DNA from 2 places in the Nonomuraea sp. NPDC050536 genome. Region 1 is predicted to be linked to the other one. Evidence: riboswitches for the same ligand, from Rfam matches in the RefSeq annotation. Region 1 holds a riboswitch; the other holds the start of a gene.

What was found. A riboswitch is a leader RNA that binds a small molecule or an ion and turns the genes downstream of it on or off. The one in region 1 is predicted to bind glycine.
Region 2: another riboswitch for glycine. It lies ahead of gcvT (glycine cleavage system aminomethyltransferase GcvT); the one in region 1 lies ahead of gcvP (aminomethyl-transferring glycine dehydrogenase).

The regions. Positions count from the first base shown of each region.
Region 1 covers NZ_JBITHD010000004.1:325,268-340,035, forward strand. The annotation lists gene ACIBHX_RS14695 (sigma-70 family RNA polymerase sigma factor) at 1-1,198, shown strand, start outside; gene ACIBHX_RS14700 (hypothetical protein) at 1,292-1,690, opposite strand; gene ACIBHX_RS14705 (TetR family transcriptional regulator) at 1,785-2,345, shown strand; gene ACIBHX_RS14710 (DUF5999 family protein) at 2,521-2,718, shown strand; gene ACIBHX_RS14715 (alpha/beta family hydrolase) at 2,741-3,334, opposite strand; gene ACIBHX_RS14720 (hypothetical protein) at 3,417-3,791, shown strand; gene ACIBHX_RS14725 (hypothetical protein) at 3,919-4,083, shown strand; gene ACIBHX_RS14730 (hypothetical protein) at 4,191-4,628, shown strand; gene ACIBHX_RS14735 (tol-pal system YbgF family protein) at 5,019-5,810, opposite strand; gene ACIBHX_RS14740 (hypothetical protein) at 5,838-6,437, opposite strand; gene gcvP (aminomethyl-transferring glycine dehydrogenase) at 6,666-9,476, opposite strand; glycine riboswitch at 9,616-9,709, opposite strand; gene ACIBHX_RS14750 (MerR family transcriptional regulator) at 9,784-10,404, opposite strand; gene ACIBHX_RS14755 (bifunctional nuclease family protein) at 10,552-11,022, opposite strand; gene ACIBHX_RS14760 (MerR family transcriptional regulator) at 11,096-11,749, opposite strand; gene ACIBHX_RS14765 (FHA domain-containing protein) at 11,746-12,258, opposite strand; gene ACIBHX_RS14770 (sugar phosphate nucleotidyltransferase) at 12,891-14,768, opposite strand, start outside.
Region 2 covers NZ_JBITHD010000017.1:222,829-237,596, forward strand. The annotation lists gene ACIBHX_RS38215 (substrate-binding domain-containing protein) at 1-507, opposite strand, end outside; gene ACIBHX_RS38220 (DUF2264 domain-containing protein) at 604-2,358, shown strand; gene ACIBHX_RS38225 (FadR/GntR family transcriptional regulator) at 2,338-3,057, opposite strand; gene ACIBHX_RS38230 (glutamine synthetase family protein) at 3,175-4,530, shown strand; gene ACIBHX_RS38235 (aldehyde dehydrogenase family protein) at 4,527-5,870, shown strand; gene ACIBHX_RS38240 (3-oxoacyl-ACP reductase) at 5,877-6,641, shown strand; gene ACIBHX_RS38245 (gamma-glutamyl-gamma-aminobutyrate hydrolase family protein) at 6,680-7,369, shown strand; gene ACIBHX_RS38250 (LysR family transcriptional regulator) at 7,414-8,358, shown strand; gene ACIBHX_RS38255 (M4 family metallopeptidase) at 8,450-10,750, shown strand; gene ACIBHX_RS38260 (M28 family peptidase) at 10,812-12,140, shown strand; partial or broken gene ACIBHX_RS38265 (cation:proton antiporter) at 12,232-12,729, shown strand; gene ACIBHX_RS38270 (hypothetical protein) at 12,872-13,108, shown strand; glycine riboswitch at 13,217-13,314, shown strand; gene gcvT (glycine cleavage system aminomethyltransferase GcvT) at 13,451-14,533, shown strand; gene gcvH (glycine cleavage system protein GcvH) at 14,535-14,768, shown strand, end outside.

The DNA.
Region 1 (14,768 bases):
GGCATTCGCCGAGGCCGGAATCAGTCCTGCGGACGGCCGGTCCATGCTGCGTGAGCTGACCGAGGCCGGCGTAAGCCTGGCCGCAGAGAACGAGCCCAGTCTCGCCAAGCAGAGGGCCGCTGCCCCCCGCAAGAAGGCGACCGCCGCCACGAAGACTACCGCCAAGCGCACGGCGAAGCCAAAGAAGGAGCCGGAGCCCGAGGCCGGGGCCGAGGTCGAGGAGCCGGACGCGATCGTGCTCCAGGACGCCGACGACCTGGAGGAGGAGCCGCTCGACCTGGACGACAACCAGTCCGTCATGGGCGACTCCGTCCACACCTACCTGAAGTCGATCGGGCGCCGGACGCTGCTGACCGCCGCCCAGGAGGTCGACCTGGCCCGCAGGATCGAGGCCGGCCTGTACGCGGAGTACAAGCTGGAGTCCGAGACCGACCCGGCCGTGCGCGAGGGCCTGGAGATGGTGGTCCAGGACGGCAAGGACGCCAAGGACCACATGCTGGAGGCCAACCTCCGGCTGGTGGTGTCGGTGGCCAAGAAGTACACCGACCGGGGCATGTCGCTGCTGGACGTGGTCCAGGAGGGCAACCTGGGCCTGATCCGCGCCGTCGAGAAGTTCGACTACACCAAGGGTTTCAAGTTCTCCACCTACGCCATGTGGTGGATCAGGCAGGCCATCCAGCGCGGCTTCGCCGACTCGGCCCGCACGATCCGGCTCCCGGTGCACGTGCTGGAGATGCTGTCCAAGCTGTCGCGGATCGAGCGTGACATGCACCAGCGGCTGGGTCGCGAGCCCACGCCGGAGGAGCTGGCGTTCGAGCTGGACAAGACACCGGACCAGATCGAGGAGCTGCTGCGCACCAGCCGCCAGCCGATCTCGCTGAACGCCACGATCGGCGAGGACGGCGAGACCACGATCGGCGACCTCATCGAGGACGTCGACTCGCCCGAGGCCTCGGAGATCGTCGACCGTCAGCTGCTGGGCGACCAGCTGCGCGGCGTGCTCAACAACCTCTCTCCGCGGGAATCGAAGATCATGGCGCTGCGCTTCGGCCTGGTGGACGGCAAGCCGCACACGCTCGACGAGATCGGCAAGCACCTCGGCCTGACCCGCGAGCGCATCAGGCAGCTGGAGAAGGAATCGCTGTCCAAGCTGCGCCACCCCAGCAACACCCGCCCGCTGCTGGACTGGGCGAGCTAGACCGCCGGGCCGGCATCCCGCGAGGGAGGCGGTGTGCCGGCCAGACAGAAAAGTACGGCGAGCCGGTTTTGTACCGGCTCGCCGTACTGCTGTCTATCGGACCGCGGGCACCGGGCGCGGGACGCGCGGGATCCCCCAGAGGCGGTTCTCCTCGCGCGCCGTGCGCAGCCGATCGACCTCCCTGGTCCAGGCCGCGCCGGGCGGGGTCGCCTTGGCCTTGCGGCGGGCGATGCGGTCGTCGTAGGCCTTGACGCCGAACGTGGCCCGCTGACCGGACTCGGCCGCCCGCAGCGCCTCGGTGAGGGCCTTGTCGAAGACCAGCCCCGCCGCCCGCAGCTCCAGCTCGTCGGCCTCGCCCGCGCGCAGCTCGCCGAGCACGTGCTCGGCCTCGCGGGCCTTGTCGAGCAGCGCCGGGAAGCTCTTGGAGATCTCCAGGTCCGCGTGGTAGCGGACCTCGGCCTCGCGGCTCACCCGCGGACGGAAAAACGCCATCGACACTCTGCCTTTCACTCGTAGCCAGGGCTAAGCGTACGACACACGCCGGATGGCGCCGTCCCCAGGCCCTTTACATAGTAGATTCGTAAGCATGCCAGCCAAGCGACCCCCCGTACCTCTGACCAGGGAGCGCATCATCGAGGCCGCGCTGCACATCGCCGACAGCCAGGGCCTGCGCCGCCTGACCATGCGCAGGCTCGGCGACGCGCTGCAGGTGGAGGCGATGGCCATCTACCATCACCTGCCCCGCGGCAAGGAGGCGCTGATGGACGCGCTGGCCGAGCACGTCACCGCGGTCCACGCCGAGCAGGCCGCCACCTGGCAGGACACGGCCAAGGCGTGGGCGCGGACCTCCCGCGAACTGCTCAGGGAGCATCCGGGCGTGCTGGCGCTGGCGCTGACCAAGCCGCCGAAGGGCGGCACGGCCATCGCGATCGGCGAGCAGATCGAGCAGCTGAGCGACGGCGGCCTGGCCGGCGCGACGGAGGCCGTGCGGGCGCTGCGGGCGTTCGTCTTCGGCAGCGTCGCGGTGGAGGTGCAGCAGTCGGGCTGGGCGGATCCGGAGGTGGACGAGTGGACCAGGCGCGACGCGCGGGCGGACGCGGACTTCGAGCGGGGCCTGGAAGCTTTGCTCAAGGGCTTGCAAACCTAGTGGGCGTGTCGAGCTTGGACCGTTATCCTGCATAAGGCACTCTGTGTCGTGAGTCACATGCCTCCGGCATCCTCCTCTAACAGTCCTAATGGACTATGTCGGAACGTGTGACATACGTCGCACACTTGCTGAAACGACAACCCGAGCGCACTCACGAGATATCGGAGGCACGCCGATGTGCCCGCACGACCCGGTCTGTCCGTCTGCGGAGGCCCCTGACCGCGAGGCTGCACGTACCCTCGCCAGCCACCCTGAGCAGGGGTGGAGCCTTCTCTGCAACGGCGTCGTCCTCTTCGAGGACACCGGGGAGCTCCTGCCCAGCGGCACGGTGATCGCACCGCACCGTCCCGACCCGCTGGTCGGCGCGGCCTGATCGGCCGAAATCGGGGGCTTCCTCACAGCGCGTAGTGGAAGATCCACTCCGCCACCACCTCGCCCACTCGGGCGGGATCCTTTTTCAGGTCATGGCCTTCCCCTGGCATGATCACGAGCCGCGCCGCGTCCACAGGATCCGGCACGCCGAACGGGTCTCGATCCCCGTTCACCACCAGCACGTCCACCCCGGCGCCGCGCAGCTCGTCTGCTCTGGAACGTTCCGGTTTGCCCGGCGGGTGCAGGGGAAACGCGAGCGCGACCACGGCCGCCGCACCGACCCTCTTGGCCGTACGGCAGGCCACCCGAGCCCCGTTGCTCCGCCCGCCCTGCACCAGAGGCAGGTCCGGCCAGCGCGGCCGCAGCTCCGACAGCACGGCGGCCCACGCCTCGTCCTGCCGATCGGGCGAGCCGGGCGCACGGGCCCCGGCGATCCTGAACGCCTGCATGACCCTGGCCACCACGGCCCCCCGCTCGAGCGCGGCGTCGCGCACGGCCAGCAGGTCCGGCGCGTCGACCCCACCAGCCGAGCCGTGGGTCAGCACGAGCAGCAGGCGGGCCCGCTCCGGCTCGTCCACCTCGACCACGGCGGGACCCCGCGGCGTCATGACCTCCATGGCAGCACCGTACCTGGGGAGGAGTCGCGCATGGCTCTCAGGTCGGATGACGGCGGGCCATCTGCCGGGGAGGATTAGCGTCATGGCAGACATGCGCCCCCTACGGGAGGATCTTCAGGCGACGCTGCACGCACGCCGTGATCTGGGGCCCGACTACGAAGCCGCACTCGTCGAGTCGTTCGTCGAGCGCCTGGACGCGACGATCGCCGCCCGCGTCCAGAGCGAGCTGCACGGCCACGCCCCCAGCCCCTACGCCCCCTACTCCCCTCCCCCGCCACCTGCCAAGGCCAGGAGCGGCGCGGGCCACATGGTGGTGCTGGCGCTGGGTTCGATGGCCCTGGGCGTGCCGCTGGTCGGCATCGCCGCCGCCAACGCCGGGTTCATCGGCCTGCTGGTGGCGCTGGTGGCGATCGTGGCCATCAACGTGGCAGGCGCCGCGGCCATCGCGCACCGGTGAGTCACCCCCGACGACCGAGCGGGCCCTGGAATCCCTTGCCCCGAGGCACTTCCGCCTGGAAAGCCTCCCCACACCCATCCCCGGTCCCGGGCGGGTCCTGGTGTCGCCGGGCTTCACGCTGACGGACGTGAGCGACTTGCTCGACCAGGAGGTGCCTGCCTCCTTCGCCGATCCGGTCAGCGCACCTGCGGGCGGGCGGTGGACCGGGCGCGCGAGCGACTCAAGGTGCATCGGGTCGGCCGCGGAGCTGCGTGAACGGCTGGCGGCCAGGGTGGGAGTCGATTCCTTGTAGGATCGCGGATCATGCAACGCATGACTGGTTTGTTGATCGGCGCCGTCTTCGGGGCGATTTTCGTTTTTGTGAATGCTCATGCCCCGTTGGGAGCTACCGCCGGGATTGTGCTGCGGGTGCTGGCCGGGATCGCGCTGGCAGTCGTGATCGGGCTGTGGTTCCGCGCGGCCAGGCCGGGTGCCGCCGCGGCGCCCGACAATGTCCCTTCGGCGCCGTTCTTCGGGGTGGGCTACCGGTGGGTGGTGGCCGGTGAGGTCGTGCTGCTGTTCGGCGGGATGTGGCTGATGCGTGCGCTCGGGGTGCCCGAGCAGGTGAACGTGGCCTGGATCGCCTTCGTGGTCGGCGTCCACTTCATGGCGCTCGCCCCGGTCTGGCGGCAGCGCAGCATCCTCGTCACCGGCGTCACGCTCACCGTCCTCGGCGTCGCGGGCTTCGCCATGGCCGCCGCCTCAGCCCTCACCTGGATCCCCTTCGTCAGCGGCGTCATCTCCGGCGCCGTCCTCCTCGCCGGCTCGCTAACCTTCGCCCTCCAGCCCCGCACCTAACCCGCATATCAGCCCCCTGCGCGGCACAAGCGGCTCCTCCACGGGTGCATTCCCGCGCCGGGGTCGGCGAGGCGTGGTGCGGCGCTCGTCCGGCGCAATGTACGGCGGGCCAGGTGGGCCGTGGCGCCCGGATCACCGGGGGACGCGGTGGCGGAAGCAGCAGGGACCGTGGTGACCAGATCACCGGGGACGCGGTGGCGGAGGTAGTGGGGACCGTGGTGCCTGGATTACGAGGCGCCGTGACGGTGGGTGAGTGTCACCGACTCGCCGGAAGCGCCGCCCGCGGGCCCGCGGCCGAAGTACGGCAGGCGGCCGTTAGCGGCGGCTCAGCCGTACAAAACGTGAAGAGTGGCCCAGCCGTACAAGAGCGGCCCAGCCGGACAGGCGGCGCTAGCGGGCGTAGCGGAGGCGGACCTCGTCGGCGACGGAAGGGTCTGGGTGGTTGAGGCCGTAGGACCACACGTGGTCGGCGTCGTCCGCGCGCCCGCGCAGGGGCAGCGTGCGGGCCAGCAGCTCGATCGCCAGCGCCGTGGTCCCCGGGTCGCCGCCCTCCTCGACCGCGGTGGCCAGCTCGGCGCAGGCCAGCTCCAGGTGCGCGATGCCGAGCTGCACCCGCAGCCGCGGCGCCTCCTCCTCCGGCGCCGTCTCCAGGGCCGCGAGCAGGACCTCGGCCGCGTCAGCGGGATCGCCCCGGTCGAGCGCCAGGTCGGCCAGGTGCTGGGCGGCGCGGGCGGCCAGCACCGGGTCGTCGCCGGTGACGACCTCGCCGAGCTCGCGTTCCGCCTCGTCGGCGTCGTCGGCCTGCATGGCGAGCCTGGCCAGCGCGAGGTGCGCGAGCGGCAGGTAGGCGTCGGTGCCGACGCCGATCACGGCCTGCCAGGCGGCCCTGGCCTGCTCGGCGCGGCCCTCGCGTTCGAAGCCGCGAGCCAGGTGGCAGGCGGCCTGGGAGGCGTACTCGGGGTGGCCGGTGGCCAGCGCGGTGCGGGCCGCGGCCCTGGCGCCCTCCAGGTCGCCCCGCTCCTCCAGCACCACGGCCAGACCCACCGCCGCCTGCGCCCTGTCGGGGCCGTCGGGGTCGGCGGCCAGCTCGATCAGTATGGCCGCCGCGCCCTCGAGGTCGCCCTGCTCGGCGAGATGGCGGGCGGTGTCGAGGGGTGGAGACTCCAGCTCTGAGGACGTCATCGGCCCGACTCTAACGACTTCCCGCGATCATGTCTGCCGACTTGGCCGTGAAGGGCTGGGCGGTTTGTCGCGGATCCACAGCCGGCGCACCGTCCTGATCATCACCAGGCCGAAGGCGGCCTGGAACACCGCCTGGCTGAGCACCAGGTGTCCCGAGTCGGACAGCACGTAGAGGCCGGACACGACGCCGCTGAGGAACTGCAGCGACACCAGGACGACCGCGAGGAACTCGCCCGCGTCCCACACGACCAGCCGGATGGCCAGGATCAGCTGGAACAGGAACAGCGCGGCGCCGAACGTGCGGTGCACCCAGTGGACGCCCTCCCCCAGCGTGTAGGGGGTGAGCAGGACGCCCACCAGCAGCAGCGCGAAGGAGTCTCCCGCCAGGCGGACGAGTCGCGGCGCGGGCAGCACGGGCGCGGCGGCTCGCAGCCCCCGCCGGGTGAACAGACCGGCGCCCACCAGGCCGATCGCGTAGGGCACGATCGTGCGCCAGTGGACGCCGAAGTCACTCATCCCGCAGTTGCCGGTCACGCACGAGGGCAGGACGACCATGCACACCAGTAGGCCGCCTAACAGGCAGACCTGCCCTTTGATCAGGTCGCCCACCACGTCGTCGCGCGCCAACCCGGGAGACCTCCCTGCAAAGTCAACCCGTCGTCACAACCACGGTACTGGTCAGTCCTCGTAGGCCTCCAGTGTTGTAGGACACAGTGCACGCGCAGACCTTTCTGGTCCTAGTCTTCGTAGGCCTCCAGTGTTGTAGGACACAGTGCACGCGCAGACGTTTCTGGTCCTAGTCTTCGTAGGCCTCCAGTGTTGTAGGACACAGTGCACGCGCAGACCTTTCTGGTCCTAGTCTTCGTAGGCCTCCAGAGGAGGGCACGCGCAGACCAGGTTGCGGTCGCCGTAGGCCTGGTCGATGCGGCGGACCGGGACCCAGTACTTGCCGTCGCGCAGCGACGCCACCGGGTAGGCGGCCTCGGTGCGGGTGTAGGGGTGGGTCCACTCGTCGGCGGTGACCGACTCGGCCGTGTGCGGGGCGTTGCGCAGCGGATTGTCCGTCCGGTCGTACTGCCCCGACCCGACCTTGGCGATCTCGCCCCTGACGGCGATCATCGCGTCGGCGAACCGGTCGAGCTCGTCCAGGTCCTCGCTCTCGGTGGGCTCGATCATCAGCGTGCCCGCCACGGGGAAGGACATCGTGGGCGCGTGGAAGCCGTAGTCGATGAGGCGCTTGGCCACGTCGTCCACGGTGACGCCGGTCTCCTTGGTGATCTGGCGCAGGTCGATGATGCACTCGTGGGCGACCAGCCCGCCACGCCCGGTGTACAGGACCGGGAAGTGCGGGGCGAGCCTGCGGGCCAGGTAGTTGGCCGACAGGATCGCCTGCTCGGTCGCCGCGGTCAGCCCGTCGCTGCCCATCATCCGGACGTAGGCCCACGAGATCGGCAGGATCCCCGCGGACCCGTACGGCGCGGCCGAGACGGAACCGGTGCCCCGCCCGGGCAGGAACGCGGCCAGGTGCGCCCGCACCGCGACCGGCCCGACGCCGGGACCGCCGCCGCCGTGCGGGATGCAGAAGGTCTTGTGCAGGTTCAGGTGGGAGACGTCGGCGCCGAACTCGCCCGGCTTGGCCAGGCCGACCAGCGCGTTGAGGTTGGCGCCGTCGACGTAGACCTGGCCGCCGGCCTCGTGCACCTTGGCGCAGACCTCGGTGATGCTCTCCTCGTAGACGCCGTGCGTCGACGGGTAGGTCACCATGATCGCGGCGAGCGTGTCACGGTGCTTGGCGATCTTGGCGTCGAGGTCGGCGAGGTCCACGTTGCCCTCGTCGTCGCAGGCCACGACCACGACCCGGAGGCCGGCCATGACGGCGCTGGCGGCGTTGGTGCCGTGCGCGCTGGACGGGATGAGGCAGATGTCACGCTCGCCATGGCCGCTGGCCTGGTGGTAGGCGCGGATGGCCAGCAGCCCGGCGAACTCGCCCTGCGAGCCGGCGTTGGGCTGGATGGAGACCGCGTCGTAGCCGGTGACCTCGGCCAGCCAGTCCTCCAGCGTCTCGATCAGCTCGCGGTAGCCGGCGGTCTGCTCCTCGGGCGCGAACGGGTGGATCGAGGCGAACTCCGGCCAGGTGATGGGCTCCATCTCCGTGGTGGCGTTCAGCTTCATCGTGCAGGAGCCGAGCGGGATCATCGACCGGTCGAGCGCGATGTCCTTGTCCTGCAGCTTGCGCAGGTAGCGCAGCATCGCGGTCTCGGAGTGGTGGGTGTGGAAGACCGGGTGGGTCAGGAAGTCCGACTCGCGCGCCAGCGAGGCCGGCAGCGCGTCCTGCTCGGCCAGGTCCGTCAGGGAGACGGCCACGCCGAAGGCGGCGGCGACCTGCTCCAGGTGGGCGAGCTCGGTCTTCTCGTCGCAGGAGATCGACACGTGGTCGTCGTCGACCCGCCACAGGTTGATGCCGCGCTCGGCGGCGCCGGCCACGACCTCGGCGGCCCTGCCGGGCACGCGGGCCAGCACGGTGTCGAAGAACTCGCCGTGCGCGACCTCGACCTTGCCCGCGCGCAGGGCAGCGGCCAGCGTCACGGCCATGCGGTGAGTACGGCGGGCGATGCGGCGCAGCCCGTCGGGCCCGTGGTAGACGGCGTACATGCCGGCGATGTTGGCCAGCAGGACCTGGGCGGTGCAGATGTTGCTGGTGGCCTTCTCGCGGCGGATGTGCTGCTCGCGGGTCTGCAGGGCCAGCCGGTAGGCGGGCGCGCCGTCGGCGTCGAGGGAGACGCCGACCAGACGGCCGGGCAGCTGGCGCTGCAGGCCCTCGCGTACCGACATGTAGGCGGCGTGCGGGCCGCCGAAGCCGAACGGCACGCCGAAGCGCTGGGAGGAGCCGATCGCGATGTCGGCGCCGAGCTCGCCCGGCGTGGCCAGCAGGGTCAGCGCGAGCAGGTCGGCGGCGGCCACGACCAGCGCGCCGGCGGCGTGCGCCTGCTCGGCGATGCGGCGGAAGTCCCTGACCCGGCCGGAGGCGCCCGGGTACTGCACGAGCACGGCGAAGCACTCGGGCAGCTCGCCCTCGAGGTCGGAGTAGACCAGCTCGATGCCCAGCGGCTCGGCGCGGGTGGCCAGCACGGCCTTGGTCTGCGGCAGGGCGTCGGCGTCCACGACGAACACGTCGCTCTTGGACTTGCCGGCCCGGTGCGCCAGCGTCATCGCCTCGGCGGCGGCCGTACCCTCGTCCAGCAGGGAGGCGCCGGCGACGTCCAGGCCCGTGAGGTCGGAGACGACGGTCTGGAAGTTGAGCAGCGCCTCCAGGCGGCCCTGCGAGATCTCCGGCTGGTAGGGCGTGTAGGCGGTGTACCAGCCCGGGTTCTCCAGCAGGTTGCGGCGGATGACCGCGGGGGTGATCGTGTCGTGGTAGCCCAGGCCGATCATGGAGGTCATGACCCGGTTGCGGCCGGCCAGGGCACGCAGCTCGGTGATCGCCTCGGTCTCACTGGCGGCGGCGGGCAGTTTGAGTCGGTCCTTGGCCCTGATGGCCTCGGGCACGGCCACCGCTACCAGGTCCGCGACGGTCTCGAAGCCGACGGCCTCGAGCATGCGCTGTTGCTCGTCGGCGTTGGGGCCGATGTGCCTGGTGGCGAACGGCGGTGCTGTCAAATCGGTCATGATGACTCCCGAGGCAGTGGAGACCGGCGCGCGGACGGTTCTCCCCCTCTGTCATCGGGACCTGAGAGCTTCACCCATGTGAGGGGCTTGCACCGTCGGTGAGACACGTCTGGCGGACGCGCCCGCTTTCCAGAGTTGCCTCGCCCGAGCGGTACGGGATGCCTGAGAGATTCCGGGGAGGGTTGCTCCTTCGGCGCCCCGGTTGCGGCCGGGGACTCTCCCGCACGGGGTCGTCAGCCGTTATGTTCCTAGATTACTACGATGAACCGTGTTAACCGGTCCATCGCAGGTCGTGGCATTTGTGCCTCTACCCTATGCGCCGGGCGCGCCGGCGGCGCGCGAGTTCGTCAGCGGGATGGTCGGCCGGGACGTCGTCCTCGACCGCCGCCCGTTCCCCCGGCAGCTCCGCGAGGGATCCCTCGACCTCGCGCCAGACCCTGCCGAGCGCGATGCCGAACACGCCCTGGCCGCCCTGGAGCAGGTCTATCACCTCGTCGGCCGAGGTGCACTCGTAGACGCTGACGCCGTCGCTCATGAGCGTGATCTGCGCGAGGTCTCCCACCCCGCGATCGCGCAGGTGCTGGACGGCGGTGCGGATCTGCTGGAGCGAGACCCCGGTGTCGAGCAGGCGCTTGACCACCTTGAGCACCAGGATGTCCCTGAAGCTGTACAGGCGTTGCGAGCCGGAGCCCTGGGCGGCTCTTATCGTGGGCTCGACCAGGCCGGTGCGCGCCCAGTAGTCCAGCTGCCTGTAGGTGATGCCGGCCGCCGCGCAGGCCGTCGGGCCGCGGTATCCGATGTCATCGGGCAGTGTCGCAGGCTGCTCGTCGAAGAGCAGGCCCTGCTCTCCGGCACGCTGCCGCGCACTCTCACGCCGCACCGGATCTTCCTGGCCGGCCGTCTTTCCCTCGCCGCTGCTGACCGCCACGCGGACCTCCGGCTTTCTCTCATCCCGTGGCCTGATCTGGGGGTTTGTAATGCGCGACCACGGGTTTCACTTGCACCGTAGGACCGTGACCATGCACAGTCAACGATCCCGCCCGGCGCGTCGTGAAGCGTAAATGCACTGAAATACCTACCCCGCCCTGCCAAAGTCTTCTGGAGTGATCGTGTCAAGGAACTCCTTGAACTTCTCCACCTCTTCCTCCTGGTCGTCAGGGATGACCACTCCGGCCTCCTGGACGACCTCCTCGCTGGCGAAGATGCGCGCACCGGTGCGGAGTGCAAGCGCGATGGAGTCCGACGGCCTGGCGCTGACCTCGACCCCGTTGGAGAAGACCAGGTCGGCGAAGAAGATGCCGTCGCGCAGGGCGACGATGTTGACGGCGCGCAGGCCTACGCCGAGCGCGCTGAGAACGTCTCTGAACAGATCATGCGTCAGGGGCCGCGGAGGTGGCTCCTCGGCTTGAGCGAGCGCGATCGCGGTCGCCTCGGTCATACCGATCCAGATGGGCAGGAACCGCTCCCCGTGTGCCTCCTTCAGCAGAACGATTGGTTGATTTGTGGGCATCTCTACGCGAACACCCACGACCTCCATCTGCAACACGGGCTGCTCCCGACTGGCCATGTGACCCGGTTCTTCTGCATTTCAACGTAACACCGTGCGGGGTCCCGCCGCCTCATCGGCCCAGAACGCTCCCGACGCCCGTTCGCACGAGCGCGGCGTGCAGGTCGAGCAGCAGGCCCGACAGTTCCCTGGCCACTTCGTCGGCTTCGCCGATGGCGCCGGGGGCGCGGCGTTTCAGAATCGGGGCCACGGTCTGCTCGACCAGGCCGGTCTCGCGCTCGGCGGCGGCCTTGACGGCGCGCAGATGGCGCGGGTGCAGGCCGAACCGCGCCAGGGCGCCGACGCTGCGGGCGATCTTCAGCGCCTCCTCGTCGTAGCGGCGGGCCTTGGCCTCCAGCAGGCCGTAGTCCTCCAGCTCGGCGAGTGTCTCCTCGTCGAGCCCCGCCGCCTCGAGCAACTCCTCGCGGCTGAGGCGGATCTCCATGGCCTGCTGTACGGCGTGCGGGCGGCCGAACGACTCGGCCATCTTGTCCTTGATCACCCGCAGCGGCAGATAGTGGTCGCGCTGCTCGGTCAGGATGAAGCGCAGCTGCTCCACGTGCAGGTGGGTGAACTTGCGGTAGCCGGACGGGCTGCGCTCAGGCTCGATGAGCCCCTCACCCTCCAGGAATCGGATCTTGGAGATGGTGACGTCGGGGAACTCGCCTTGGAGCAGGGCGAGCACCTCCCCGATGCTCATGTGCGAGCGCGCCGCCTGAGCACTCATGCCTGGGCGTTGCTCCGCTGCAGGAACAGGAGGCGGAACTTGCCGATCTGCACCTCGTCGCCGGAGTGCAGTCCGACCTCCTCGATGCGCTCCCTGTTGACGTAGGTGCCGTTGAGGCTGCCCACGTCGCGCACGGAGAACACGCCGCCGGGGTGACGGTAGAACTCCACGTGGCGTCGGGAGACGGTGATGTCGTCCAGGAAGATGTCGCTCTCCGGGTGGCGCCCGGTGGTCGTCAGCTCCTTGTCGAGCCGGAAGCGGCTGCCCTGGTTGGGGCCCCTGGTCACGGTCAGCAACGCCGCGCCGGGCGGCAACTGCTCGACCAGAGCCCGCTCCGCCAGGAGCATGTCCCCCGTCTCAGCCTCGTATGCCTCGATTCCCGCGACGGAGATCGTCGACGTCGTGTCCCCCGCGACCTCGGACCTGGTCAGCGGTGAACCACACCGGGAACAGAAACGGGCATCCTCGGGGTTGGCGTGCCCGCACTGCGTGCAGTAGACGCTCGGCATCGATCGGCTCGGCCTCCTACCGCGAAGACGCGGCAACGGTGCTTTGGCGCGCCTCGCTTCGCTCTTCAAGTTTGCGAATGCCGCAACTTACGCTGATCAGCGAGAAAGGTCAAGGCGGGGCGCCGCGCGACGGCTTGGACGGTGACAAAGTTACCGCCGCCGCTGTCCCGGGTCCATCCGCACCGCTCTCTCTCGGCATTGATCTTATTCACGTTCCGGCTGTCTTTCATCCCCCTGTCCGCCACAAGTCCCCGGCCCCTTACGCCCGCTTCCCGACTACTCAGCGTCACGCCCTCCGCCAGGCGCCTCTCAGGCCGCCTGACCACCACCCCCAACTCCACCCCTCCCACGAGCCCTCAGCAGCCCTACAGCCTCCCCTGGAGCCTCTCCACGCCCCCGGCCATCCCCAAAGAATCGGGTGCTCCAGGAGAGCGGTACGGCGCTTTCCGCGCCGGGGTCGGGCGAGGAGGAGGTCGTACGGAGCGATGTACGGCGGGCCAGGGGGACCGTGGTGCCCGGAGAACGGATCGCCGTGGCGGCGGGCAAGCGGCACCGACTCGCCGTGAGCGCCGGTCGCGGGCCCTCAGCCGAAGTACGAGGGGCGGCCGGTGGCGGCGGCTCGCCGTACGACATCAATGTCCAGACGCGTGCTCGACGATCCGGGCCCAGCGCTCGAGGAGGGATTGGGCGGAGTCGACGTCCTGGGCCTCGGCCCAGAGGGCGGTGACGGGGTCGCCGGCGGCGGGCAGGATGAGGACCCAGCTGCCGTCCTGGGCGGCGATGCGGACGCCGTCCGTGGTGTCGACACGGTGGCCTTCGGCTTCGGCGGCCTCGATGACCGAGCGCATGACCGCGCCCTTGGCCGCCCACGGCGTGGGGACCGTGCGTTTGAGGAGTTTGGCCTCGGGGATGCGGGCGTCGATCTGGCTGAGCGACAGCCTCGTGCGCGCCACCAGGCCGAGCAGGCGCATGAAGGCCGCCAGCCCGTCGACGCCGGGGCTGAACTCCGGCACGATGAAGCCGCCCGCGCCGTCGGCGGCGAAGATCATGTCGTCGCCCTCGGCGGCGGAGGTGAGGGCGTTCAGTGCGGTGGAGGTCCATTCGACCTGCACGCCGTGGAAGCGGCAGACCTGCTCGGCGACGCGGGTGGTGGTGACGGGCAGCGCGACGCGGCCGCCGCGGCGCTCGGCGGCGACCAGGTCGAGGACGACGAGCAGGGCACGTTCCTCGCCGATGAGCTGGCCCATCTCGTCCACCAGCGCGATCCGCTCGCCGACGGGGTCGAAGCGGACGCCGAAGGCGGCGCGCGAAGAGCTGACGAGCTCCGACAGGCGCTGCAGGTCGCGGCGGCGCTCGGCGAGGGTCTCGGTGGGCGAGATGTCGTCCAGGCGGGCGTTGACGGTGAGCACCTCGATGCCGACGCGGCCGAGCAGGGTGGGCAGCACCAGCGAGGAGGTGCCTCCCGCGCAGTCGACGACGACCTTCATGTCCCGCACGCCCGTCATGTCGATGCGGCGCAGCAGCTCGTGGGCGTAGTCCTCGACGATGCGGGCCGGGTAGGTGAGCTCGGCGATCTCGCCGGGGAAGGCTCGGCGGAACTCCTGGCGGGAGAAGACGCGCTCGAGCTTGCGCTGGGCGGTGGGCGGCAGGTCGGCGCCGCGGGGGTCCATGACGATGATGTCGACGCTCTGCGGGTCGCCGGCCGTGGTGCGCAGCGCGATGCCGCCGGAGGCCGACTCGCGGGCGGTGTGGAAGCGGGCCACGGGCAGCGGCGCGGCCTCCAGGTCGAGCACGTTGATGGCGCCGGCCGTCAGCGCGCTGATCACGGCCCGCTTGAGCGCCCGCGCGGCCAGCGAGGAGTCGCGGGAGGTGACGACGCTCTCGCCCTTCTTCAGCGTGGTGGCGTAGGCGCTGGCCAGGCGGACGCACAGCTCCGGGGTGATCTCCACGTTGACCAGGCCGCTGACGCCGCGCGGGCCGAACAGGCTGCGCTGGCCGCGCGACTCCCAGATGACGCTGGTGTTGACGACGGCGCCGGCCTCGATGGTCTTGAACGGGTAGACGCGGACGCCGCTGGAGACGTAGGCCTCGGCCTCGATGACGCACTCGTCGCCGATGATCGCGTCCTCCTCGATGCGGGCGCCGGTCATCACGTCGGTGCTCTTGCCGATCACGCAGCCGCGCAGGTGGGTGCCGGGTCCGAGGTAGACGTTGTCGTGGATGACGGCGCGGTGCAGGAAGGCGCCCTCGCGTACGACGGCGTTGTTGCCGAGCACGGTGTACTCGCGCAGTTCGGCGCCCGCCTCGACCTTGGCGTAGTCGCCGATGAGCAATGGGCCCCTGAGCACGGCGTCGGGGTCGATGGTGGCCGACTCGGCGACCCAGACGCCCGGGGAGCGTTCGAAGCCGCCGATGTCCACGCGGACGCGTCCGGACAGGGCGTCGGCCTGGGCCTTGAGGTAGCTCTCGTGGGTGCCGACGTCCTCCCAGTAGCCCTCGGCGACGTAACC
Region 2 (14,768 bases), on a different contig from region 1:
GTCGAGCAGCGAGGCGGGCCCGCCCAGCGAGGCCCGCCGTTCGACCAGGACCGCGGGCACGCCGAGGCCGGCCAGCCACTCCGCGTGGGATTCGTCGGGCTGCCTGCTCGGCGTGAGCAGCAGCCCCTCCACCCCGCCGTCGATCAGCTGCCTGACCTGCTTGCGGTCCTCCTCGTCGTCGTAGCGCGAGACGCCCAGCACGAGCCTGGCCCCCAGCCGCTCGGCCTCCTGCCTGGCCCCCTTGATCACGTTCGGGTAGTAGTAGGTGGCCGAGGGCACCAGCATCCCGACCGTCAGCGCCTCCTGCGACATCACATCAGGCAGTACGGCAGGCCGTGTGATGCCGCCGTGGACGCGGTTGACCAGGCCCCGCCCGGCCAGGAACTCCACGTCGCGGCGCAGGGTGACCATGGAGACCCCGAGCCGGTCGACGAGGTCGGCCAGCCGTACCGATCCTCGCTCGCGCACCTCGCGCAGGATCACTTCGTGACGTTCTTCGGCGAACACTGGGGGCTCCTTCGGCTAGACACCGCAGATTCTAGCGAGGTCGCTTTCGTTTGTGAACGGATGCTTTCGAACGATCAGACTGCTAGAGTCCGGCGCATGATCTCCCTCCCGCCCGAGGATCGTTCGCTCAGCCCGCACACCGGCTGGACTCGCGCCCACTGGGAGGCGGTGGCCGACGCGCTGCTGGCTGCGGTGGAACCGTATCGCTCCGCGGACGGATCCGTGATCGTCTTCCCGGGCGGCAGGGAGAGCGTCTCGCGGTGCGACGGGCTCGAGGGGTATGCCAGGACGTTCCTGCTGGCGGCCTTCCGCGTCGCGGGCGGCGGACCGGTCCGGCTGCTCGAGCCGTACGCGCGCGGCCTGGAGTCTGGTCCGAAGGTGTGGCAGCCGATCCGCGACCGCAGCCAGCCCATGGTGGAGGCGGCCTCCATCGCGATCTCGCTCTGGCTCACCCGCGAGCACCTGTGGGACCGCCTGGACCCGGCGGTCCGCGACGGCGTGACCGCCTACCTGGCGGACGCCCTGCGCCACGAGCCGGTGGACAACAACTGGTGGCTGTTCACGGTGATGGTCGGCGCGTTCCTCGGCGACCAGGACGTGGTCGAGCGCGGCCTGGCCAGGATCGAGCCGTGGTACCAGGGCGGCGGCTGGTACTCCGACGGCGCCAACCGCTCCTTCGACCACTACAACGGCTGGGCCATGCACCTCTACCCGGCCCTGCTCACCCACCTCACCCACGCCTCGCCCGGCCGGTACGGCGATCGGTTGCGGAAGTTCCTGCGCGGTTACGCCCTGACGTTCGACTCCGGCGGCGGCATGCTCTACCAGGGCCGGTCGGTCACCTACCGGTTCGCCTCGGCGGCCTCGCTGTTCGCCGGGGCGCTGCTCGACGCCACGCCGCTGAAGCCCGGCCAGACCCGGCGGATCGCCTCCGGCGTGCTGCGCCACTTCCTCGAGCACGACGCGCTCTCGCCGGAGGGCCTGCTCACCCTGGGCTGGTACGGCCCGCACGAGCCCTCGCTGCAGGGCTACTCCGGCTACGCCTCGCCGTACTGGGCCTCCAAGGCCTTCCTCGGCCTGCTGCTGCCGGCCGATCACCCCGTCTGGACGGCCACGGAGGAGCCGGGCCCCGAAGGGGTCGTCGCGCTGCCCGAGCCCGGGTTCGTCGTGCAGAACACGGGCGGCATCGCCCGCGTGCTCAACCACGGCAGTCAGCACCACCCGGGCGACCCGCTCTACGACCGCTACGCCTACTCCACCCGCACGGGCCCCACCACGGCAGCCGACGTCCCCGACAACCACCTGGCGATCCTCCAGGACGGCGCCTGGACGCCCCGCGGCACGATCACCCCGCGGGGCGCGGGCACGCTGGGCGACACCGCCTGGGCGAGCTCGGCGGGCAGCGCCGACAGTCTCAGCGTGGCACGCGGCCCCGTCGAGGTGCGCATCCATCGCGTCCCGCCCGGCTCCCGGGCCCGCCAGACCGGCTGGGCGCTCCCCCAGGCCACCGCCGCCATCACCGGGGACCCGTCGGTCGTCCTGAGCGCCCACCTCACCTCCGCCCTGAAGGGCCTGTACGGCTGGGCCACGGCGTCGGCCGCCGAGGCCCCGTCGGGTACGGCCTTCGGCAGCCCGGCCACGGTCCCGGTACTGGAGGGCGTGGCGGAGGACGGCTGGGTCGTGAGCGTGGCCACGCTCACCCGCGAACCCGTGACGGAGCTGCCCACCGCGACGGTGGCCGGGCACGTCACGATCACCTGGCCGGACGGCGTCATCCAGGAGTTCACCGCGAGCGGGCCGGTGGACCCAGGACAAGAGGGGCCCGCGGGGTCAGGACAGGAAGGCGCGTAGCAAGGCTGCGGTGCCTTCCAGGTGCTCCGACACGGCCTTGCGGGCCGCCTCGGGGTCGCCCGCGAGGATGGCGGTCACGATGGCACGGTGCTGGGTGGCCGCGTGGTCGATGTTGACCTGCAGCATCGGGATGGCGTTGAGCAGGTCGCTGACCCGCAGCCGCGCGTCGGCACAGGCCGTGGCCAGCAGCGGCGACCCTGTCAGCTCGGCGATCGACAGGTGGAAGGCCGTGTCCAGGCGCCGGTAGTCCTCTGGCGCGGCCCCGTCCACGTCCGCCAGGCGGCGTTGTAATGCCGCCCGCTGCCCGTTGCTGAGCTTGGCCGAGGCCAGCACCTGGGCCGCCCCGCACTCGACGGCCATGCGGAAGGTGAGCGCGTCGGTCAGGTCGGCGGTGCCCATGTCGGCCACCACGCGGCGCAGAACCCCGGTGTCCGGCGCGGGCGGGGTGTAGGTGACGAACGCGCCTCCGTAGCGGCCGCGCCGTACGTCGAGATAACCGGCTTCCTGCAGGGCGCGGATCGCCTCGCGCAGCGTGACACGGCTGATGCCGAGCTGGACGGCCAGCTCGCGCTCCGGGGGAAGCTTCTGGCCGGGCCCGACGACACCCAGCTTGATGGCCTGCAGGAGCCGCTCGACGGTCTCCTCGAAAGCGTTGCCCGCCCGGACGGGCCTGAGCACCGTCAGGGGGTTCATCATCATTTCACCAGAATCGTCCAACGTGTCCTCAGGTCTTGACAACCGATCCCGCCATGCACATCAATGGTCTGAGACTAGCCCAATTAACGGGAAAGCGCGTCAGGCCAGATCGGAGCGTCCATGGGGTTGCTGTCCGTAGACGAACTACGTGACGACGTGTCCGCAGGCCGCGTCGACACCGTACTGCTGGCCATCGCCGACATGCAGGGCAGATTGCAGGGCAAACGGCTGTCCGCGCGCTACTTCGTGGAAGAGGTGCTCCAGCACGGCTCGGAGGGCTGCAACTACCTGCTCGCGGTGGACGTCGACATGAACACCGTGGACGGTTACGCGATGTCGTCCTGGGAGCGCGGGTACGGCGACTTCGTGATGAAGCCGGACCTGTCCACGTTGCGCCGGGTGCCCTGGCAGGAGGGCACGGTCATGCTGATGGCCGACCTGACCTGGGAGAACGGCGAGGACGTGGCGCCGTCCCCGCGGCAGATCCTGCGCAGGCAGATCGCCCGGCTGGAAGAGCGCGGATTGCGCGCCTTCGTGGGGACCGAGCTGGAGTTCGTGGTTTACGAGGACTCCTACGAGGACGCCTGGAAGCGGGCCTACCGCGATATGACGCCCGCCAATCTTTACAACGTCGACTATTCGCTGCTCGGAACCGCGCGTATTGAGCCGCTGCTGCGCCGGATAAGGCTGGACATGGAGGGCGCCGGGCTCTATGTCGAGTCGGCCAAGGGCGAGTGCAACCTGGGCCAGCACGAGATCGCCTTCCGCTACGACGAGGCGCTCAAGACCTGCGACAACCACTCGATCTACAAGAACGGCGCCAAGGAGATCGCCGCCCTGGAGGGCAAGTCGATCACCTTCATGGCAAAGCCGAACCAGCGCGAGGGAAATTCTTGCCATATCCACATATCAGTGCGATCTGTGGATGGCGACCCGGTGATGGCAGGGGACGGGCCGCACGGCCTGTCCAAGCTCGGCGAGCATTTCATCGCCGGGCAACTGGCCTGCATGAAGGAATTCACCCTCTTCTACGCGCCGAACATCAACTCCTACAAGCGGTACGTGCCAGGAAGCTTCGCGCCGACCGCAATAAAGTGGGGAGTGGACAACCGCACCTGCTCGCTGCGCCTGGTAGGCGGCCACGGGCACTCGCTGCGCGTGGAGAACCGCGTGCCCGGCGGCGACGTGAACCCCTACCTCGCGGTCTCGGCGCTCATCGCCGCCGGGCTGTACGGCATCGACGAGGAGCTGCCGCTGGAGGAGGCCTTCGGCGGCAACGCCTACACCTCGGGCGCCGAGACGGTGCCGCACACGCTGCGGGACGCGCTGACGCTGTTCGAGGGGTCGAAGCTGGCCCGCGAGAGGTTCGGCGACGACGTGGTCGCGCACTACGCCAACTACGCCAAGGTGGAGCTGACCGCCTTCGACGCGGCGGTCACGGACTGGGAAATGTACAGAGGATTCGAACGACTGTGAAGATCATCAACCCGGCGACCGAAGACGTGGTCGCCGACGTCGAGCTGGCTGACGCGGCCGAGGTCGACCGCGCCGTGGAGCGTGCCAGGCGGGCCTACGCCACCTGGCGCGACGTGGCCCCCGGCGACCGGGCCAGGCTGCTGCGCAGGCTCGCGGCGCTGGTCGGCGAGCACGCCGAGGAACTGGCCCTGCTGGAGGTCACCAACTCCGGGCACCCGATCGGCAACGCGCGCTGGGAGGCCGGCAGCGTCCGCGACGTGTTCGACTTCTACGCGGGCGCGCCCGAGCGCAACCACGGCAAGCAGATCCCGGTGGCGGGCGGCATCGACGTCACCTTCCAGGAGCCGCTCGGCGTGGTCGGGGTCATCGTCCCGTGGAACTTCCCCATGCTGATCGCGAGCTGGGGCGTCGCCCCGGCGCTCGCGGCGGGCAACACGGTGATCGTGAAGCCCGCCGAATGGACCCCGCTGACCGCGCTGAGGCTGGCCGAGCTGGCCCTGGCGGCGGGCCTCCCCGAGGGGGTGCTCCAGGTGCTGCCTGGGGCAGGGGAGGTCGCGGGAGCCCGCCTGGTCGAGCACCCGGACGTGGCCAAGATCGTGTTCACCGGTTCCACCGAGGTGGGCAAGGAGATCGCGGCCAAGGCCGCGGCCCAGGTCAAGCGGATCACCCTCGAACTGGGCGGCAAGTCCGCCAACATCGTCTTCAACGACGCCGACATCGACAAGGCCGCCAGGACCGCGCCGTACGCCGTCTTCGACAACTCCGGGCAGGACTGCTGCGCCCGCTCCCGGGTGCTGGTCCAGGCCGACGTCTACGAGGAGTTCCTGGAGCGCCTGACGGAGGCGGCCAGGGGCGTGAAGGTGGGCGATCCGCTGTCCACCGAGACCGAGATGGGGCCCCTGGTCAGCGCCGAGCAGCGCGAGCGGGTCCGGTCGTTCATGGACGGCACGCCGTACTTCCAGGGCGACTGCCCGCAGGGCAAGGGGTTCTGGTTCCCGCCGACGATCCTGACCTCGGAGCTGACCGACCGGACGTTCACCGAGGAGATCTTCGGGCCGGTCATGTCCGTGGTTCCGTTCAAGGACGAGGCGGAAGCCGTACAGATCGCCAACGACACCCAGTACGGGCTGAGCGGCTCGATCTGGACCCGCGACGTCGGCCGGGCGCTGCGCGTGGCGCGGGCCGTCGAATCGGGCGCGCTGAGCGTGAACTCGCACTCGTCGGTCCGCTACTGGACGCCGTTCGGCGGGTTCAAGCAGTCGGGGCTGGGCCGCGAGCTCGGACCCGACGCCCTGTCCGCTTTCACCGAGACCAAGAACGTCTTCATTTCCTGGGAGTAGTGCAGTATGCAGCGTTTGCAGGACCGCGTCGCCGTGATCACCGGTGCGGGCAGCGGGATCGGCCTGGCCACGGCGCGGCGCTTCGCCGAGGAGGGCGCCAAGGTCGTCTGCGTCGACATCGACGAGGAAGCGGGCGGCAAGGCGGCCGGCGAGGTCGGCGGCATCTACGTCAAGGCGGACGTCACCAACGAGGACGACGTCATCCGGATGTACCAGACGGCCTACGACACCTACGGCAGCGTGGACATCGCCTTCAACAACGCCGGGATCTCCCCGCCGGACGACGACTCGATCCTGGAGACCGGGATCGACGCCTGGCGCCGGGTCCAGGAGGTCAACCTGACCAGCGTGTACCTGTGCTGCAAGCACGCGCTGGAGTACATGCGCCGCCAGGGCAAGGGCTCGATCATCAACACGGCCTCGTTCGTGGCGGTGATGGGCTCGGCGACCTCGCAGATCTCCTACACGGCCTCCAAGGGCGGCGTGCTGGCCATGTCGCGCGAGCTGGGTGTGCAGTTCGCCCGCGAGGGCATCCGCGTCAACGCGCTGTGCCCGGGTCCGGTCAACACGCCGCTGCTGCAGGAGCTGTTCGCCAAGGACCCCGAGCGGGCGCAGCGCCGCCTGGTGCACGTCCCTGTCGGCCGCTTCGCCGAGGCCACGGAGATCGCCGCCGCGGTCGCCTTCCTGGCCAGCGACGACGCCAGCTTCATCACGGCGTCGCAGTTCCTCGTCGACGGCGGCATCTCGGGCGCCTACGTGACGCCGCTCTAGGAAGATCTCTTGTACGGCAGGCCTGGGAGGGGAGAGTCGTGACACGTCCGGTCATCGGAATCTCGTGCTACGTGGAGACCGCGCGCTTCACCGTGTGGGAGATGACCACGTCCCTCCTCCCCCACTCCTATGTCGACCAGGTCGTGCGGGCGGGCGGCCAGCCGGTCGTCCTCCCGCCCGTCGGGGAGGCCGGTTCCCTGGTGGACCGGCTCGACGGGCTCATCCTGGCCGGCGGGGGCGACATGGATCCCGCGCGCTACGGCCAGAACGCCCTGGATACCACCGGATACATCCGGAAATTTCGGGATGACGCCGAGCTTGCCCTGATGGACGGCGCCCTCCGGCGCGGCCTGCCGTTCCTCGGCATCTGCCGTGGCATGCAGGTGCTGAACGTGGCGCTCGGCGGCACCCTGCACCAGCACCTCCCGGACGTCGTCGGCCATGGCCTGCACTCCCCCGCTCCCGGCAAGTACGGCTCCCTCCCCGTGCGCCCGGTCCCGGGAACCCGCCTCGCGGAACTTCTCGGCGAGGCCCCTGTGGACGCCTCCCACTACCACCACCAGGCCATCGACCGCCTGGCGGACGGCCTCACGATCAGCGCCCACGCCGACGACGGCACCATCGAAGCCGTGGACGTCGACGACCACCCCTTCGCTCTCGCCGTCCAGTGGCACCCGGAGGTCGGCACGGACGACCGCCTGTTCAAAGCCTTGATCACCGCCTGCTGAATTTGGGCCTTACTGGAAACCTTCTTTACTTTTAAACTTGTGGTGTGGATCTCGAGGTCCGTCACCTAAGGGTGCTGTGCGCGATAGCAGACAGCGGGAGCATCTCCAGAGCCGCCGCGACCCTGGGGATGTCACAACCGGCGATGGCCGCCCAGCTCAGGCGCATCGAGCGGCAGTTCGGTGGCGCGCTGTTCGACAGAGGCCATGACGGCGCGACGCCGACCCCGCTGGGCGAGTGGCTGCTGGCCAGGTCGAGAAGCCTGGTGCCCGCCTTCGACGAGCTGGAACGCGACGCGAAAAGGCATTCAAGCGGAGACATGATCCGCGTAGGGTGCGCGCCCACGCGGCTGGCGATCTACGTGGCCAAGAGCCTGCACCGGCTGCTCCCCGAGGCCGACATCAGGCTGCGCACCGAGCAGACCATGGACGCGCTGCCCGGGCTGCTGGCCTCCGAGCGGATCGAATTGGCCACGCTGGACGACTACCCGGGCCACGAGCTGTCGCCGCCACAGGGCGCCGCGTACGCGGTGATCGCGATCGAGCCGCTGTTCGTCGGCCTGGCCCAGGACCACCCGCTGGCCGGGCGGGAGGAGGTCGAGCTGGCCGACCTGGCCGAGGAGGACTGGGCGCAGCCGGCGCAGCTGGAGTCGGGGCCGCGCGAGCACTTTTGGGGGGCCTGCACGGAAAGCGGCTTCGCGCCGCGCCTGGCCTACGGCGTCAACCTCGAGGTGGCTCTGGACCTGATCTCCGAGGGCCGCTGCGTAGGGCTGTTCCAGGCCACCGCGCCGGCCAGGGAGCGCGTCACGCTGCGCCCGCTGAAGGACGCGCCGCTGCGCTTCCGTCACGTGCTGGGCTGGACGACGCGGGGCCCGTTCGGGGGTCAGGCCGACGATCTCGTCGAGACGGTGCGCAAGACGTACTGGGCGGAGTCGATGCGGGCGCCCGTCTATCGCGCCTGGTTGAAGCGCCACGGAAGGGCCATAGCGTGACGTTATAGGAAGTTGTTGGGTACCGCCCTCTACACGGCCTGTGAAGACTTGGGATCGACTCCACTCCGACACCCCCTGAGGAGCCAAGAGAGTGAAACCCAAGCTCAGGCTGGGGGCTGCCGCCGTGCTCGCGGTGGCCCTCTCCACCGTCTCGCTCGCCGGCGCCACGAGCGCCGGGGCGGCGAGGGCGGTGGACCCGCCATCCCCCGATCCCCGTCATAACGCGATCGCCACCTCGCAGAACCTGATAAAGGCCGACAAGGCGGCGTTACAGGCCACCGACCAGGACTCCTTCGCGCTCACCTCCAGCATCGAGGGCCCGCGCGGCCTGCAGTACCTCACCTACGGCCGCACCCACGCGGGCCTGCCGGTCTACGGCGGCGACGTGGTCGTGGCCACCGACTCCTCCGGCGCGGTCGTGCAGTCCGTCGCCTCCGGCCAGCAGAGCAGGATCGACGTCTCCACCAAGCCGGCCGTCACCGCCGTGAGGGCGGCGGTGACGGCCAGGACCCGCCTGGCCAAGGTGGCCTCCGTGGCCACGCCCACCCTGGTGATCCACGCCACGACCGCCAAGCCGCGCCTGGCCTGGGAGGTCGTCGTCACCGGCGCCGACCACCCGAGCACGCTGCACGTCTACGTGGACGCCGGGACCGGCAAGGTGATCGACCAGTGGGACGAGGTGCGTGAGGGCACCGGCAACAGCTACTACAACGGCAACCCCGTCACGATCGACACCACGCCCGCGTACACCATGCGCGACCCGAACCGCAGCGGCATCCAGTGCGGCGGGCAGAACGGCCAGCCGTACACCAAGTCCACCGACAGCTGGGGCAACGGCGGCGGCACGAACCTGGAGACCGCGTGCGTGGACGCGCTGTTCGACGTCCAGCACGAGTGGGACATGCTCAAGAACTGGCTGGGCCGCAACGGCATCAACGGCCAAGGCGGCGGCTACCCGGCCTACGTGGGGCTGAACGAGGTCAACGCCTACTGGACCGGCTCGTACGCCACCTTCGGCCACAACCAGGCCGGTAGCCAGCAGCTGACCTCGATGGACGTCGTCGGGCACGAGTTCGGCCACGGCGTCTTCCAGTTCTCCGGCGGCGGCGGCTCGGGCAGCGGCAACGAGACCGGCGGGCTCAACGAGTCGACCGGCGACATCTTCGGCGCCCTGCTCGAGCACTACGTCAACGAGCCGGCCAGCCTCGACCCGCCCGACTACCTGGTCGGCGAGGAGGTCAACCTGGCGGGCAACGGCCCGATCAGGAACATGCAGAACCCGTCGGCCACCGGCGACCCGAACTGCTACAGCTCCTCGATCCCGAGCACCGAGGTGCACGCGGCGGCCGGCCCGCAGAACCACTGGTTCTACCTGGTCGCAGAGGGTACCAACGGGAGCACCAGGTGTGACGGCGGCGCGGCGATCACCGGCATCGGCATCCAGAAGGCCGGCCAGATCTACCTGGCCGCGCTCAACACCAAGACCCTGCCGTGGACGTACGGCAAGGCCAGGGTGGCCACCCTGAACGCGGCCAAGTCGCTGTTCTCCGGGTGCAACGAGTTCAACGTGGTGAAGGCGGCATGGAGCGGTGTGAGCGTGGGCGCGCAGTCGGGCGAGCCGACCTGCACCGCGCAGCAGAACGACTTCAGCCTGGCGCTCGACCCGGCCTCCGGCACCGTCCAGCCGGGCGGCACGGCGACCACCACGGTCAGGACCACGGTGACCAGCGGCTCGGCGCAACAGATCACGCTGAGCACGGGCACGCTGCCCGCGGGCGTGACGGCCCAGCTCAACCCGCCGACGATCACGGCGGGCCAGACCTCGACGCTGACGCTGACCACCTCGGCCGGCAGCAGCGGCACGCAGTCGATCCAGGTGATCGCCACCGGCGCGAACGCCACCCACCAGGCGAACTACACCCTGCAGATCGGGCAGCCGAGCAGTGACTACTCCTTCACCGTCAGCCCGGCCTCGGCGTCGGTCCAGGCGGGGCAGTCGGCCACGGCGACGATCAGCACCCAGGTGACCGCGGGCCAGACGCAGCAGATCACGCTGTCGGCCACCAACGTGCCCAGCGGAGTGACGGTGACGTTCAACCCGCAGACGATCAACGCGGGCCAGTCGTCGACCGTCACGTTCACCACGACCGCGTCGGTGTCGCCGAACACCTACCCGATCGGGCTGAACGCCGACGGGGCCGGCGCCGACCACACGGCCACGTTCAGCCTGACGGTCAGCGGCAGCTCGCAGACCACCTGGCAGCCGTGGACCGCCTACGCGACCGGCGCGGTCGTCACCTACAACGGCGTGCAGTACCGGTGCCTGCAGGCGCACACCAGCCAGCCGGACTGGACGCCGCCCGCCGTACCGGCGCTCTGGCAGCCGATCTAATCCCGTGAGCTGGGGCGGCCGTTCACTCCGGGGCGGCCGCCCCCTTTTCGTGTGAGGACTCATGAGAATCAAACTCGTCGCGTCGGCGCTGGCGCTGGCGGCGACCTCGCTCGCGCCCGTCGCCGATCCGTCCACGCCACCGGACGTCCCGGTGGCGAACGTGCAGGCCCACCTCAGCCAGCTGCAGACGATCGCCTCGCAGAACGGCGGAAACCGGGCCTCGGGCCGGTCCGGCTTCACCGCCTCGATCAACTACGTCAAGGGCAAGCTGGACGCCGCCGGGTTCACCACCCGCGTGCAGAGCTTCAGCGGCGGCAGCAACCTGATCGCCGACTGGCCGGGCGGCCCCGCCAACCAGACCGTGATGCTCGGCGCGCACCTCGACAGCGTCTCGGCCGGGCCCGGCATCAACGACAACGGATCCGGCTCGGCCAGCCTGCTCGAGATCGCGCTGACCCTGGCCGCGACCAGGCCCACGCTCACCAAGCACGTGCGCTTCGGCTGGTGGGGAGCCGAAGAGCAGGGCATGGTGGGCTCGCGTTACTACGTGCAGAGCGGCGGCGCGAGCGGCGTGGAGGTGTACCTCAACTTCGACATGGTCGCCTCGCCCAACGCCGGCTACTTCGTCTACGACGACGATCCCGCGCTGCAGCGGCTGTTCAACGACTACTACGGCACGCTCGGCCTGCAGACCGAGCCGGAGGACGAGGGCGACGGCCGCAGCGACCACGCCTCGTTCAAGAACGCCGGCGTCAGGGTGGGCGGCGTCGCCGCGGGCGCCGACTACATCAAGACCTCCGCGGAGGTCGCCAAGTGGGGCGGTACGGCGGGCCAGCCGTTCGACCGGTGCTACCACAGCTCGTGTGACAGCTACCCGGCCAACATCAACGTCACGGCGCTGGACCGCAACACCGACGCCACCGCCTACGTGCTGTGGAAGCTGGCCGTGGGCGCGGGCACGCCCGACTACTCCGTCTCGGTGAACCCGGCCTCGGCCACGGTCCAGCCCGGGCAGTCGGCCACCACCACGCTGAGCTCGTCCGGGCAGGGACAGACCATCTCCCTGTCGGCCACGAACTTACCCTCCGGTGTGAGCGTGACCTTCAATCCGCAGACGATCACGGCGGGCCAGTCGTCCACCGTGACCATCGCCACCACCAGCGGCGTCACGCCGAACACCTACACGATCGGCCTGGGCGACCCCGGCCACTCGGCGCCCTTCGCACTGACGGTGAGCGGCGGCCAGGGCACCACCTGGCAGCCGTGGACCGCCTACGCGACCGGCGCGACCGTCACCTACAACGGCGTCCAGTACCGATGCCTGCAGGCGCACACCTCGCAACCCGACTGGGAGCCACCCAACGTCCCCGCCTTATGGCAGCGGTCGTAGCACACTCGACAGCACCACGAGCCCGACGCCGTACCCAGCGTCGAGCTCGTGCTGCTTTTCCCGACCGGCTCGCCGCTCTACATCGCTGCGGGTGGTCGCCGTCTCGATCGTCGCCGCCCGCTACCTCAGCAGGCGGCTCCGCCTACCACCCACCCCCTTGCTGGTCCTGCTCGGCCTGCTGCTCGGCGCGCTGCCGTTCGTGCCCTCGGTCCGGCTGGATCCGGCGTTCGTGCTGACCGTCCTGATCCCGCCGCTGATCTACCAGCACGCCGCGGAACGCTCCGCCCCGCGCGAGGCCCGCGCCGACTGGGGCGCGATCGCGATGCTCGGCGTCGGGCTCACGCTGCTGTCGGCCGCCGTCGCCGGCCTGGTCGCGCACCTGCTGCTCCCGGAGCTGCCGTGGGCGGCCGCGCTGGCGCTCGGTGCCGCGCTCGCCCCGACCGAGGCCCGCGCGCTCGAACGTCTGGGCGCTCCCGAGCGGCTCACCACGCTGCTGCGCGGCGAGAGCCTCGTCAACGAGGGCGTCGCGGTGGTGCTGTTCGCGATCGCGCTGGAGCAGCTGTCCAGGCCGGTGACCGTACCGCATGCCGCCCTGCAGATCGCGGGGGCGATCGCCGGCGGGGCGCTGGTGGGGCTCGCGGTCGGTCTCGCCCTCCTCACCTCGTGCCCGGCCTTCGCGGCCGCCGACCGAGGAGGAGGCGCAGGCCAGGCGGGTGGCCGCCTCGGCCGCGATGCGGCGCCTGGACCAGGTCGCGCCCGAACACGACGCCACCCAGGTGTGGGGCCAGCGCCAGGTCGTCACCATCGAGGCCCACGGCCACTCCACGGAACTGCGGCGCGAGGTGGCCAAGGCGCAGCGCGACAGCCTCAACCGCCAGTACGCGGAAGGCCGGATCGGCGCCCCCACCCTCCACCGCCTCACCGAGGAGATCGACCTCCGCGACCCCCACGCCACCCGCCGCCCCTGACCATGGGAGGGCGGCCGTCCCGGGGGAGGCGGTGGCGGCGGCCCTGCCGTACCAGAGAAGCCCTAGAGCTGTCAGGCCGAATCCGCGCTAGGCTGGCGGGGACACCGTCGAAGCCGTGCGGGAGAGCGTCCTGACACCCGGTCAGGGCCCCTGAAGGAGCAAGCCCTCCCCGCGAACCTCTCAAGGCAAAGGACCGCACGGGCGAGGTGACCTCTGGAAAGCAGGCCTGTCACAGGCCTCGCCGAAGGTGAAAGTCCGGCAAAACCCGGGCGAAGCTCTCAGGCAACGATGACAGAGGGGGAGGATCCTGGCATCCGACCCTGCCCTGAGGTGCGAAACGACATGTCCCGACCGACACCGCTGCGAGACGTACACGAGAGTCTCGGCGCCACGCTCACCGACTTCGCCGGCTGGCTGATGCCGCTGCGCTACGGCAGCGAGTCCGCCGAGCACACCGCGGTCCGCCAGGCGGCCGGGCTCTTCGACCTGTCGCACATGGGCGAGATCTTCGTGACCGGCCCGCAGGCCGCGCTGGCGCTGGACTACGCGCTGGTCGGCCACCTGTCCGCGCTGACGCCGGGCCGGGCGCGCTACACCATGATCGTCAATCCCGGGGGCGGGGTGATCGACGACCTCATCGTCTACCGGCTCCAGGACGACGAGTTCATGGTGGTGGCAAACGCCTCCAACTACGAAAAAGTCGCTGATGAACTGGTAAATCGGACGAAGGACTTCGACGCCACGGTCGAGGACCGCTCCGACCAGTACGCGCTGATCGCCGTCCAGGGCCCGAGGGCGCAGGAGATCCTGTCCCAGCTCACCGACGCCGACCTGGAGAACCTCAAGTACTACGCGGGCCTGCCCGGCGTGGTCGACGGGCGGCAGGCGCTCATCGCGCGCACCGGTTACACCGGTGAGGACGGGTTCGAGCTGTTCGTGGCCAACCAGGACGCCGTCCCGCTCTGGGAGGCGCTCACCCGCATCGGCACACCGTACGGGATGATCCCCGCGGGGCTGTCGGCCAGGGACACGCTCAGGCTGGAGGCGGGCATGCCGCTGTACGGCAACGAGCTGAACACGGAGCTGACCCCGTTCGACGCGGGACTGGGACGAGTGGTGAAATTCGACAAGCCCGGAGACTTCGTCGGCAGGGCGGCGCTGGAGGCGGTCAAGGAAACCCCGCCCAGGCGTCGGCTGGTCGGCCTGGTCGCCCAGGGCCGCCGGGTGCCGCGCCACGGTTACCCGGTCACCAAGGACGGCACCGTCGTCGGCGAGGTCACCAGCGGTGCGCCTTCCCAGACCCTGGGCAAGCCCATCGCGATGGCCTACGTGGACACTGGTGTGCAAGAGGGTCTGGCCGTGGACATCCGGGGCAGCCAGGAACCTATGGACCTGGTCGAGCTGCCTTTCTACAGGAGGAAGTAAGTTGAGCAACATCCCTGACGAGCTGAGCTACACCAAGGAACACGAGTGGGTGGCCGGACTCGACGACGGCATCACCGTGACCGTGGGCGTCACCGCCTACGCGGCTGAGGCCCTTGGTGACGTCGTGTACGTGCAGCTCCCCGAGGCGGGCACGACCGTCGAGGCGGGCGACTCCGTGGGCGAGGTCGAGTCGACCAAGTCCGTCAGCGAGATCTACGCCCCGGTCGGCGGCGAG